DNA from 2 places in the Gordonia sp. L191 genome. Region 1 is predicted to be linked to the other one. Evidence: predicted binding sites of a transcription regulator. Region 1 holds the regulator's gene; the other holds the start of a gene.
The links. Region 1 encodes HspR, which represses chaperone genes until heat shock. Its sites were predicted from a motif close to ANNTGAGTNNNNNNNACTCANNT; they were not measured.

Region 1 (6,880 bases):
CCGTCGACGCCGACAAGAACCCCTTGTTCCTCGACGAGCAGCTCTCGCGCAGCGAGTTCCAGAAGATCACCTCGGACCTGCTCGAGCGCACCCGCGCTCCGTTCCAGGCGGTCATCTCCGACGCCGGCATCTCCGTCGGCGACATCGATCACGTTGTGCTCGTTGGTGGTTCGACCCGTATGCCCGCAGTCACCGATCTGGTGAAGGAACTGACCGGCGGCCGTGAGCCCAACAAGGGCGTGAACCCCGATGAGGTTGTCGCGGTCGGTGCTGCCCTGCAGGCCGGTGTGCTGCGCGGCGAGGTCAAGGACGTGCTGCTGCTCGACGTGACCCCGCTGAGCCTGGGCATCGAGACCAAGGGCGGCGTGATGCACAAGCTGATCGAGCGCAACACCACCATCCCGACCAAGCGGTCGGAGACCTACACCACCGCCGAGGACAACCAGCCGTCGGTGCAGATCCAGGTGTATCAGGGTGAGCGTGAGATCGCCTCGCACAACAAGCTGCTCGGCTCCTTCGAGCTCGGTGGCATCGCTCCTGCGCCGCAAGGTGTTCCGCAGATCGAGGTGACCTTCGACATCGACGCCAACGGCATCGTGCACGTCACCGCGAAGGACAAGGGCACCGGCAAGGAGAACTCCATCCGCATCCAGGAGGGCTCGGGCCTGAGCAAGGACGAGATCGACCGGATGATCAAGGACGCCGAGGCCCACGCCGACGAGGATCGCAAGCGTCGTGAAGAGGCCGAGACGCGCAACCAGGCCGAGTCGTTGGTGAACCACACCGAGAAGTTCCTCAAGGACAACGAGGACAAGGTGCCCGCCGACGTCAAGGACAAGGTCAACGCGTCGATCGCCGAGGCCAACGAGGCGCTCAAGGGCAACGACATCGCCTCCATCAAGAGCGCGATCGAGAAGCTCTCGACCGAGTCGCAGGAGATGGGTCAGGCCATCTACGCGGCATCGGCCGCCGAGGGCCAGGCCGCTGACGCCGCCGACGGTGGCAGCGCGACCGCCGGCGACAACGACGTCGTCGACGCCGAGGTCGTCGACGAGCCCGAGGAGAAGAAGTGACCGCTCCGGGCGCCGGGAGCGGAGCTGGTTCCGAGGAGCCGGTGACGGTGACCGATCGTCGTCGCATCGACCCGGAAACGGGTGAGGTGCGCGAGGATTCGGCCGCCGGGCCGGGTCCGGCAGAGGCCGAGCCCGCCGCGGCGATCCCCGATCCCGAGCCGAGCACCCCGCACTCCGACGAGGTCGCCGACCTCACGGCGGCACTGCAGCGCGAACGCGCACAGTTCGCCAACTACAAGCGGCGTACCGAGGAGGAGAAGCAGGGCCGGGTGGCCTACGGCAAGCAGGTTCTCATCGAGAAGCTGCTGCCGGTCCTCGACGACCTCGACCGTGCCCGCGAGCACGGCGACCTCGAGTCCGGTCCGCTGCGTGCGGTCGCCGACAAGCTGGCCGCCACGCTGACCGGCGAGGGTGTCGTCAAGTTCGGTGAACCCGGCGACGTGTTCGACCCGGAACTGCACGAGGCCGTCCAGAACGACGGCAGTGGTTCCGAGCCGGTCCTCGGCGCGGTCTATCGCAGCGGTTACCGCCTGGGCGAGAAGGTGATCCGCACCGCGATGGTCACCGTCACCGACCCGGCGCCGGCAGCGCAGGAGAGCGGCCCGCAGGACGCTCCGACCGGTGCACAATAATCACCTGCACAACCATCCGGCGATGCGCGGACGCCCACGCGGCGTCGCGCATCGCCGGATATCGGAACATACTTCATCCAGACATGTTCATTGAGAAGGAGGTGACGTCTGGTGGCTCCGCAACGAGAATGGCTCGAGCGTGACTTCTACAAGGACCTGGGCGTTGCTTCTGATGCTTCGTCTGAAGAGATCAAGAAGGCTTACCGCAAGCTCGCCCGTGAGCTGCATCCGGACGCCAATCCGGGTGACACGCAAGCCGAAGAACGCTTCAAGCGGGTGTCCGAAGCCCACAGCGTGCTCGCCGACCCGGACAAGCGCAAAGAGTACGACGAGACGCGAGCGATGTTCGCCGGCGGACGATTCCGTGGCGGCGGCAATGGTTTTCCCGGTGGCTTCCCCGGCGCCGGCGGCGGCACCCGCTACTCGACCGAGACCGGTGCCGATTTCAACATCGGCGACCTGTTCGGTGGTGGCGGTGCCGGCGAGGGAGCCGGCGGATTCGGCGACCTCTTCGAGGGCTTGTTCAACCGCGGCGGTTCGGGCGGCACCCGCACCTCGACCGCGACCCGGCCACGGCGCGGCAACGATCTCGAGACCGAGACCACGTTGTCGTTCAAGGACGCGGCGTTGGGTACGACCGTCCCACTCCGGGTGACCAGTCCGGCACCGTGCACCACCTGCCACGGCAGCGGTGCCAAGCCCGGCACCAGTCCGCGAGTGTGCCCGAACTGCAACGGATCCGGCTTCGTCAGCCGCAACCAGGGCGCGTTCGGGTTCAGCGAGCCGTGCCAGGATTGCCAGGGCACCGGCTCCCGCATCGACGACCCCTGCACCGACTGCGATGGCAGCGGCGTCAAGGTGCGCTCGCGCACCATCAACGTCCGCATCCCGTCCGGCGTCGAGGACGGCCAGCGCATCCGGCTGGCCGGACAAGGCGAGGCCGGACGCCGGGGCGCGCCGTCGGGTGACCTGTACGTCGTGGTCCACGTGACCCCCGACAAGGTGTTCACCCGCAGCGGTCACGACTTGCGCGTCCAACTGCCGGTGAGCATCTCCGAACTGGTGCTCGGCTCGACGGTCTCGGTGCCGACGCTCGACGGATCGGTCGGGGTGAAGATCCCGCCGAACACCAGCGACGGCCGCACCCTTCGGGTCCGTGGCCGCGGCGTGCCCAAGCGCGCCGGCGGTGCCGGAGACCTGCTCGTCACCGTCAAGGTCGAGGTGCCCCGCAAACTCGACGACGCCGCGGTGGAGGCCATGCGTGCCTACGCCGAGGCCGAGAAGTCCAGCGGTTTCGATCCTCGGGCGGGTTGGGGGCGATGAGCCATGGCAGAACGCAAGAATCGTGGGCGGCCCGGCGCTGAGGGCACCGGGCCGGCCGGCGGTTTCGAGGGTTTCGAGGGCGAGGTGAGCGCTACCGCCACCTTCATGATCTCGGTGGCCGCCGAGCTCGCCGGAATGCACGCGCAGACCTTGCGCACCTACGACCGGCTCGGGCTGGTGACCCCGCAACGCACCAGTGGTGGTGGACGACGCTACTCCTCGCACGACGTCGAGGTGCTCCGCGAGATCCAGCGGCTCTCCCAGGAGGAGGGCGTGAACCTCGCAGGCATCAAACGGATCATCGAGCTCACCAACCAGGTCGACGCGCTCCAACAGCGGGTGCACGAACTCCAACGCGAGGTCGACGCACACCGCGCCCGCCGCGGCGGTGAATTGGTCCCCGTCCCGCGGACCAATGCGCTCGTCGTCTGGCAGCCCCGGCGCCGACGCACCGAAGAGTGACTTCCCTGCAGTGTGACCCCCTGCAGTGTGACCAACCGAGTAACGATTCACTGATCCCCGACGACAGCGATCGGTAAGCGGCCTGTGGGCCGCGCACCGATCGCGCGTTAGTCTGTGGCGGCGTGTCATCCGAGGTCGGTGACCTGACAAGGGAGGTGAACGGTGAGCGAGTCACCCGAGATCTCCATCGCCGAACCCGCAGTGCTCGGGGTCTCGGTGGTGGGCGACGAGATCGCGACCGTCGTCCGCGACGCCACCGGCGAGATCGTCGCCAGCAATCACGTCGAGCTCGCCGACGAATCACCGAATGCGGCGCTCGATGCGCTGCGTGAGCTCGTCGACTCCGCGCCCTTCACGATCGACCACATCGTGCTGACCTGCGCTCGCCCCGACGTGCGGGCACACCTCGAGTTCTCGCTGAACGCACCCGGCGCACCCGAGTGGGCGTCGGCGGTGAGCTTCGTCGACCTCCCGTACGCCCTGGCCCAGGTTGCGCACCGCGACGCCACCGGCGATGTCGCCGCCGTCGTCCTCGACCGCTCCGGGGCCCTGGCCTCCGGTGCCTCGATCGCCCTCGTCAACGCCGAGCACTCGTCGGTACACGCCTCCGCCGCCGTCGCCGCGACCCAGTCGGTGCCGCTGACCGACCCGCAGGGCGCCGGCAGCCTCGTGGCGCATCTGAACTCACTGACACGCGGAGCGGGCGCGACTCGCGTGGTCGCGGTCGGTTCCGGCGCACAACTGCCCGACGCCGTGCGTGCCATCGAGACGGCGACCGGCACACCGGTGACCGTGGCCGCCGCACCGGTGTTCGCGCTGGCGCAGGGCGTCACCGAGGTGATCGCCGCCGACACCCGCGCGATCCCGGTCGCCGCGGCTGCCGTCGGACCGGTCGCAGCGGCATCGACCGTCGGGACTGCCGCCGCCGCGCCGGCCACGGCGATGGGCGGGGTGGGTGTGCGCTGGTGGATCATCGGCGGGGCCGCCGGGCTCGCCGCGTTGCTGTGCGTGGTCGCGCTCGTGGCGCTGTTCACCGGCAAGGACGACTCGGGCACGCCCGCCGCGGTCACCTCGACCGTCACGGTGCCCGGTCCGACCAGCGAGGTCACCGTCACCCGTACCGGCCAACCCGACACCCAGACGGTCGTCGACCAGCAAACCGTCACCAGCACCGTCACGCGGCCACCGGTCACCAGTACGGCCACCCAGACCGTCACCTCGACGGCAACGGCGACAGCGACGGCCACGGTCACCGAGCAGGAGACCGTCACCTCGGTGGTGACGACGACCGTGTCCGCCCCGCAACTGGGTCCGGGCAACCCAGGTGCGGGCGGATAGCTGCCGCAGCAGCGACGAGACACGCCCTAGAACATGGGGTCGTGCTGGATGAGGCTGGCCCGCACCCCGGCGATGATCAGCCCGCGCCGGGTGTTCTCCACCATCATCGGTGAGCCGGTGATCAGGGTCTGACGGTCGTCCCAGGTACCCGAAGCGCCGACGACGTCGACGAGCCGACCGATGCGGTGTTCGATACCGAGCTCGGCGGGCCGGACCGGGTCGTCGAGCCACCACGGATCGGTCTGCTCCTCCGACACCGCGGTGATCGTGAGCCACGGATTGGTCGTCGCGATCTGCCGCAACACCGGCAGGTCGTACAGCTCGCCGGGGTACCGCGCGCCGTAGTAGACGTGCGTGGGCGGTGAGGTCGCCAGAGCCGACATCTCGATGAGCAAGGCGCGTAGTGGCGCGAGACCGGTACCGCCGGCCACCATCAGCACCTCACGGTCGCCGTCGATGTGCAGCGTGCCGTGCGACTGACCGAACGTCCACACGTCCCCGGGCTGCGTCTGGCCGACGATCGCCGGACTGACCGTGCCGCCGGGTACCGCGCGCACGTGGAACTCCAACTCGCCGTGCGGATTGGGCGGAATCGCCGGTGAGAGGTTGCGCCACACCTTCGGCCACTGGGGGATCTGGGTCTCGAGGTACTGGCCGGTGTTGAATCGCAGTGGCGTGTCGGTGACAAGTCGTACCACCGCCAGACCGCGGCTGATGCGGAACTTCTCCACCACGCGGGCGGTCCAGGTCGCCGGCCCCGACGCGGTCTGCGCCGCTCCGCGCATCACACCGGTGACGAGCATCATCGCCTGCCCGACGGTCCGCTGGGCCTCGTCGTCCCACTGATCGCCGAGCGTGACCGCGAACTCACCCATCAACGCCCGGAAGATCGCCTGATAGTGCTCGGGCTGTACCCCGTACTTGCGGTGGTCGCGCCCGAGTTGCGCCAGGAACTCCACGAGTTCGGCCTGTCCGTCGGGGCTCGGGATGACGTCGAGGACGTGGTCGATGACGTGGTAAAACGCCTCGCGCTGCTGCGACATCATCGCGCCGAACAGTTCGCGCAGGTCGGGGTCGATGGCGAACAGGCGCGTGTAGATGTTGCGGGCGAAGCGATCGGGATCGTGGGCGATCAGGTCGCGGAGTTGATGCAGCACATGGCGGGAATGACTCGCCATTGCGCACACCTCCCACCGATCACTGGTCACCGATCACCGGTCAACCGACAACATCTCCATTCTGCCCTGCGTCACCGACAGTTCGGTTCACCCGCAGGCCGTCGCCGTGGCGCAGCCGACCCACCGATGGCGACGACCGGTGATTCTTTTCGTCCGTCGAACGCATGAGATGCGTCAACAACTATGGCAATCTCGAATGGTGACAATGTTGGCCGGAACGATATCGGGAATCGTCGACGCCCACGTCCAACAATGGAATCCGCGTCGAACACCGTGGTCGCGCAATCCCGTCGCGCGTGGATACCGATTTGTCCCCAAAGTGGGGGACAGGCTCTTTTCTGTCGCCGTTCCCCAAGCCGAGCGCGATTATGTGTTGACCCCGCACATCATCGGCCGTGCGTACGAGCCGCGACACTATGGTGCCGACATCGCGCCGGTGGCGCAAGTGGTCGGGGTGGGTATCGAGTCGGTGGTGGTGTCCGAATCGTACTGGCGCCTCGGCGATGTCGAGGAGCCAGACGCGAGCCGACAGGCCGTCGACGAGATCGACTACGTGCTGGGACTGCCATTCGGGGTCGGCGTGGCCCCGACGCTCGGTGCGGTGATGATGCGAGCCGACCCTCGGGCCGAGGGCTTCGAGGCGCGCCTGGACGCGCAACGCGCGCTCAGCGATCGGGTGCGCGGTATCCAGGTCAACGCGACGCGCCATCCGGACCCGAAGGTCCGATCGGCCGGGCCGGTCGACGGCATGCTCGCATCGGCCGACTTCCTCTCCGGCGTCGAGAAGGTCGCCGCCCGCGGGCTCGCCGTGGAGGTCTTCGTCTACTCCCACCAGCTCTACGACGTGATCACCCTCGCCCGCGAATTCCCGGAC
Region 2 (6,880 bases), 170 kb from region 1:
CGCGGTGCTCGTCGTCGGGTGGATCGTGCGCATGAAGGTCGGATTCCTGCACACCTTGTTCATCCCGGCGAGCGTGGTGTCGGGATTTCTGGTGTTGATCCTCGGGCCTCAGGTGCTCGGCCGGCTCACCGACAGCCACGGGTTGTTCCCCTCGGACGTCATCGAGGTCTGGCGGGTGATCCCCGGACTGATGATCAACGTGGTCTTCGCGGCCATCATGCTCGGCAAGACGCTGCCCAGCCCGCGGGCCCTGTGGGACGCCGCGGCACCGCACGCGTTGTTCGGTGCGTTCCTGTCGTTCGGACAGTTCGCTCTCGGCGGTCTCGCGGTGCTCCTGGTCCTCACTCCCATCTTCGGACTACCCGCCGAAGCTGGTTCGCTGCTGGAGATGTCGTTTGCCGGCGGTCACGGCACCATCGCGGGCATGGGTCAGGTCTTCGACGATGAAGGCGCTCCCGAACTCGTCGACATCGGGCTCGGCCTGGCGACGATCAGCATGGTGACCGGTGTGGTCGTCGGATCGATGCTGGTGCGCTGGGCGGTTCGTCATCCGCGAATACCGCTGCGCCGCAGCGAGCCCCTCCGGTCCGACGAGAACTACGACGTCGACGACATCCACGTGGTCCCGGCGGATGCCAAGCCCGCCAACGACACCGGTCTGCACCCCACCACCCTCGCCTTCGCCCTGATCGGGGTAACGATCCTGGTGTCGGTCGGAATCCTGTGGGGAGCGCGCGCCATCGTCTCCGCACTCGGCTCCGACATTCTCGACAAGATGCCGTTGTTCCCGGTGGCGGTCATCGGTGGGTTCATCGTGCAATGGGTGGTGACGAGAACCGGGCAGGCCCATCGGGTCGACAAGCGTGCGGTCGAAGGGATCTCGTCGATCGCGCTCGACGTCTTGCTGGTGTGTGCGATCGGCACGATGTCGCTGGCGACCATCGGCTCCAACGTCCCGGCGATCGTCGTGTTCACCGTCGTCGGTGTTGGGTGGAGTGTGGTCTGCCTGATCTGGCTGGGGCGTCGATTCCACGGCGAGGATTGGTTCGAGCACGCCATCGCCGACTTCGGGCAGTCGCAGGGCAATGTCGCGACCGGCTTCGTCCTCGCCGACATGGTCGATCCCCGACGCGAGACCTCGACCGCGAATGCCTATGGCTACAAACAGCTGCCGTACGAGCCGTTTCTCGGCGGCGGCTTGATCACCGCGCTGTCGGTGCCGCTGATCGTGGCGATCGGGTTGCCGTGGTTCACCGCGGTCAGCGTCGTCGCCATCGCGGTGATCAGGGTGTGGGGGATGCGTAGGCGTAAGTCCGGGGGCGGTGGCTGAATCGCCGCGAATGTGTGTCGACCCGGCGAACTTGTGTCCTGCAGGACACGCAGCGGTGAAGTCGGCACTCAAAAACCGCGAATGTGACCCAGATCACCAAATTGCATAAGTTGAGCGGAATGCGCTCAACCTTGCTCGCGTTGTAGGAGTCGAACGGCCATACTTGAGCCGTACCGACTTAAGAACGTAGAGAAAGGTGCACCCGAAGTGGACAGCTTCACCCCGACCACCAAGACACAGCAGGCGTTGAGCGCTGCGGTGCAGGCGGCGGCCGCCGCTGGTAACCCCGACGTGCGTCCCGCCCATATCCTGGTCGCTCTGCTCGACCAGTCCGACGGCATTGCCTCGCCGCTGCTCAAGGCGGTGGGGGTCGATCCGTCGACTGTTCGTACGCAGGCCCAGGGCATGGTCGATCGCGCGCCGACGGTGGCCAGCGCCAGCGCTCAGCCGCAACTGTCGCGCGAGTCGATCGCCGCGGTCAGTGCCGCCCAGCAGCTCGCGACCGAATTGAACGACGAATACGTCTCGACCGAACACCTCGTCGTCGGCCTCGCGACCGGCGACTCCGAGGTCGCCAAACTGCTGCACAACGCCGGTGCCACACCGCAGGCATTGCGTGAGGCCTTCGTCGCCGTGCGCGGCAACGCCCGCGTGACCTCCGAGGATCCGGAGTCGACCTACCAGGCGCTGGAGAAGTACTCGACCGACCTGACCAAGGCCGCCCGCGAGGGCAAACTCGACCCGGTCATCGGCCGCGACACCGAGATCCGTCGCGTCGTGCAGGTGCTCTCCCGCCGGACCAAGAACAACCCGGTCCTCATCGGTGAGCCCGGCGTCGGCAAGACCGCCATCGTCGAGGGGCTCGCCCAGCGCATCGTCGAGGGCGATGTGCCGGAGTCGTTGCGCAACAAGACCGTCATTTCGCTGGACCTCGGTTCGATGGTCGCCGGCGCGAAGTATCGCGGCGAGTTCGAGGAGCGGCTCAAGGCCGTGCTCGACGAGATCAAGGGTTCGGCCGGTCAGGTCATCACCTTCATCGATGAGCTGCACACCATCGTCGGTGCCGGTGCCACCGGCGAATCCGCGATGGACGCGGGCAACATGATCAAGCCGATGCTGGCCCGTGGCGAGCTGCGACTGGTCGGTGCGACCACGCTCGAGGAGTACCGCAAGTACATCGAGAAGGACGCCGCACTCGAGCGCCGCTTCCAGCAGGTCTACGTCGGGGAGCCGAGCGTCGAGGACGCCATCGGCATCCTGCGCGGCCTCAAGGAGCGTTACGAGGTGCACCACGGCGTGCGTATCACCGACTCCGCATTGGTCGCTGCGGCAACGCTTTCCGACCGCTACATCACCTCGCGATTCCTCCCCGACAAGGCCATCGACCTCGTCGACGAGGCCGCCTCGCGGTTGCGGATGGAGATCGACTCGCGCCCTGTCGAGATCGACGAGGTCGAGCGTGTCGTGCGACGCCTCGAGGTCGAAGAGGTCGCGCTGGAGAAGGAGCACGACGAGGCGAGCAAGGACCGGCTGGAGAAGTTGCGTCAGGAACTGGCCGATCAGCGCGAGAAGCTCAACGAGCTCTCGGCGCGCTGGCAGTCGGAGAAGACCGCCATCGACGCCGTCCGCGACGTCAAGGAACAGCTGGAAAACCTTCGTGGAGAAGCTGATCGCGCCGAGCGTGACGGTGATCTGGGACGCGCCGCCGAGCTGCGGTATGGCCGAATCCCGGGCCTGGAGAAGGAACTCGAGGCCGCGATCGAGAAGACCGGCACCGATCCCGACCAGGACGTGATGCTGCAAGAGGAGGTTGGTCCCGACGACGTCGCGCAGGTCGTGTCGGCGTGGACGGGTATCCCCGCGGGCAAGATGCTCGAGGGAGAAACCGCCAAACTGCTTCGCATGGAACAAGAACTCGGGCACCGGGTCGTCGGGCAGCAGGCCGCCGTGGTGGCGGTCTCGGATGCGGTGCGTCGTGCACGCGCCGGAGTTGCCGACCCCAACCGGCCGCTCGGATCGTTCCTGTTCCTCGGACCGACCGGCGTCGGCAAGACCGAGCTGGCCAAGGCGTTGGCGGAGTTCATGTTCGACGACGAGCGTGCGATGGTGCGCATCGACATGAGTGAGTACGGCGAAAAGCACGCCGTGGCACGACTTGTCGGTGCCCCTCCGGGCTACGTCGGGTACGAGCAGGGCGGACAGCTGACCGAGGCGGTGCGTCGTCGGCCGTACACGGTGGTGCTCTTCGATGAGGTCGAAAAGGCGCACCCGGACGTCTTCGACATCCTGCTGCAGGTTCTCGACGAAGGACGCCTGACCGACGGCCAGGGCCGCACAGTCGACTTCCGCAACACCATCCTGATCCTGACCTCCAATCTGGGGTCCGGCGGCGACGCCGATCACGTGATGGCGGCGGTGCGGGCGGCATTCAAGCCGGAGTTCATCAATCGTCTCGACGACGTGGTGATCTTCGATGCGCTGAGCCCCGAGGAACTGGTGTCCATCGTCGACATCCAACTGGGACAGCTGCAGAAGCGGCTGGCGCAGCGTCGACTGGAACTGCAGGTCACACCGAAGGCCAAGGAATGGCTGGCCGAGCGCGGATTCGACCCGCTCTACGGTGCCCGACCGCTACGGCGTCTGGTACAGCAGTCCATCGGCGACCAACTCGCCCGAGCCCTGCTGGCAGGTGACATCCGCGACGGCGACATCGTTCCGGTCAACGTCAGCGCTGACGGAGAGTCGTTGGTGCTCGGCTGATTTCGCCCAAGAGATGGGCTGTCCCACTGCGGTGGGGCAGCCCATCTCTCGTCTTCGGATACGCCTCTCCCGGTGGTCGAGGACCTTCCCCCGATGGCCGAGGTGCCCTTTCCCTCAGATGGTCGAGGCGCCCTTTCCTGGTGGTCGAGGACTTTCCCCCCCGATGGTCGAGGTGCGAGGCGCGTGCGCCGAGCCTCGAGACCCGTTGAGCCACAGCTGGTTCCACCCCACAGACATAGAGACCGTCACCGCGGGAATGTGACAATCACCTGCCCCGTCCGTCGTCTCCGCCACTGCACTCGCCGGTCCAGAAGGAGCGTCGGCACCCACTCCCCAAGGTGCTTGCGCTGGTGATCAGCCCGACACAGCGGGATCAGATCACCGAGCACCGTCCACCCTCCCGCCTCGGGGTCGGCATGGTTGAAGGGTCGCCAGTGGTTGAGGTCGCACAGGTGTGACGGCATGCCACAGTAGGGGTATCGGCACCAGGCGTCGTTGGCGAGCACCTCAGCGCGCAGTGTGGCGCTGGGTGCATAGGTCAATGCCCCAGGTGGTGGCATGGTGTGGCCGCCGTGTCCGGTGGGATCTGCTGGTGGGGTCTGTGCGCGGTCGGAGATATGCGGGATCAACGTTCCAGCAGCACGAGCGGATTCGGGGTAGTGGATGGTTTTCGCTATCTCGGCGAGGGTGATGGCGTAGTCGGGGTCGATGGGCCCGTATCCCTGCAACCGGGGCACCAGCACACCGTCGGGATCTTTCAGGACCGTCAGTACGGGTGCGCCTGGTACGACCAGGGCCCGCCCGAACGCCACCGGTACCTGATCCGGGGTGGGCTCATCCATCGGGTCCGGGATCTCGGGTTCGATGACCGGCTCCACCAGCTCAACCAACTCGACGTCGGGAGCGTCCGCGTCGATAGGTTCGGGGAACAGGTCGTCCCACGCTGCGGCGTCGTCGGCGTCGGCGGGTGTTTCGGCCGACCCGTTGCTGTCGGTGCCGCTACCTCGTTTCGGGCAATCATCTTGTCCGCATGCGCAGTCGAGGTGCGCTCCGGGCACGCCGGTGATCTCTCCGAGGGCGATCACCCGCAGCGATCCCACGCGGCGCGGGTCCTTACGGCAGGTCCGTTCACCGACCAGATCGGTGATGGTGTCGCGGTCCTCGATGACACTGTCGGGGTTCATCGAGATCAGTGCGGCGTCGAGTTGTTGCGAGAGCACGGGGTCGGTGGTGGCGCGGGACCCGTAGTCCAGGACGATCTCCTCGAACGACATCCCGGACTCGTCCCCGGCATCGACGCTGTCGCTGTCGCTGTCGGTGGTGTCGATGTCTCCGCCGCGTTGGGCGGCGCGCGCCATGATCGAGGCCTGGTTGGTGGAGAGTTCCCCGTTTAGGTAGGCGGCACGGATGAGCGGGAACTTCTCCAACAGATCCGCCAACGCCACCCAACTCCCGGCCTTGCTACGGGAAACCTTGAACTGCAACGACACCTCGGCCCGGCCGAGTCTCTCAGCATGCTCGACCACCGACCCCCACACACCGGTCTCAGGCCGCCCGGCCAGATGCTCACGAAACACCCGCTCCGCCAACGCGGCAGCAGCCAGCACCGTCCGGGCCTCGTACTTACGCGATTGACGCAACAACTCCGGGCCGGTCTCGGTGAGCTCATCCTGCGACATCGCTGCGATCGCGGCAGCATCGGCATCCGGATCGGTGAACGTCAACACACTCGACACCAGTACCTCCCCTCCCGCTATCGGACCTGATGAGAACAAGTGTACGAAGGGATACCGACAAAACCGGCGTGGCGATCGCTCGGCTCGAGAAATCTGTGGACAACTCTTTCTACTCGTCGAGTGGGCGTGGAATTTCGTCGACCGGGCGCTCTATCACGTCGAGTGGGTAGTGGATGTGGTTGCGATGCTTGTTATCTCGCCGGGTCTCGAGGCTCGCCGCACGCGGCTCGCACCTCGACGATCGGGGAAGGGGCATCTCGACGACCGATGGGAAGGACACCTCGACCGTCGGGGGGAGGGGCATCTCGACGACCGATGGGAAGGACACCTCGACCGTCGGGGGAAGGCGCATCTCGACCACCGATAGGAAGGACACCTCGACCATCGGGGGAAGGCGCATCTCGACGACCGATAAGAAGGACACCTCGACTGTCGGTCGAGCGGGCCTCGATCATCCTCGGCGTGTTCGAGCTGAGAGTGGCAGTGCCATACCGAAAAGTCGCAGGCCTCTCGGTGGCTACGATCGATTTGTCGGACCCGACAGGTACGTTCGCCGGGTGGAACGCGAGGAGAGCGGAATGTCGGATGTGATCGTCGGGGACGACGGGGTCTCCCGTTGTACCTGGGCGGCTCGGGAGCCCGAGACCACCTACCACGACACCGAATGGGGATTCCCGCTGTCGGGGGATACCGCCTTGTTCGAGCGGGTGTGTCTCGAGGGATTTCAGTCCGGGCTGAGCTGGCGGACCATCCTGACCAAACGGGAGAACTTTCGGAAAGCGTTCAGTGGCTTCGACATTCCGACGGTTGCCCGCTTCGGTGAGGCCGACGTGGCGCGGCTTCTTGGTGACGCGGGCATCGTCCGGCATCGCGGCAAGATCGAGGCGTCGATCAACAATGCACGCCACGCCGAGGACCTCATCGACGCCGAGGGTTCCCTCGAGGCGTTCTTCTGGCGGTACGCACCCGACCGCGACCATGTGCCGGGCTCGATGACGACCTCTCCCGAATCGCTGGCGCTGTCGAAGGATCTCAAGAAGCTCGGGTGGCGGTT

Region 2: clpB (ATP-dependent chaperone ClpB) is a predicted target of HspR. The motif match lies at 1,492-1,514, and genes of this name have one in related genera.

Annotation. Positions count from the first base shown of each region.
Region 1 covers NZ_CP125996.1:5,786,154-5,793,033, forward strand. The annotation lists gene dnaK (molecular chaperone DnaK) at 1-1,073, shown strand, start outside; gene grpE (nucleotide exchange factor GrpE) at 1,070-1,705, shown strand; gene dnaJ (molecular chaperone DnaJ) at 1,817-3,028, shown strand; gene QNM97_RS26155 (heat shock protein transcriptional repressor HspR) at 3,134-3,490, shown strand; gene QNM97_RS26160 (hypothetical protein) at 3,653-4,828, shown strand; gene QNM97_RS26165 (FAD-binding oxidoreductase) at 4,855-6,006, opposite strand; gene QNM97_RS26170 (amidohydrolase family protein) at 6,212-6,880, shown strand, end outside.
Region 2 covers NZ_CP125996.1:88,414-95,293, forward strand. The annotation lists gene QNM97_RS00440 (sodium/glutamate symporter) at 1-1,330, shown strand, start outside; gene clpB (ATP-dependent chaperone ClpB) at 1,538-4,090, shown strand; gene QNM97_RS00450 (HNH endonuclease signature motif containing protein) at 4,336-5,826, opposite strand; gene QNM97_RS00455 (DNA-3-methyladenine glycosylase I) at 6,405-6,880, shown strand, end outside.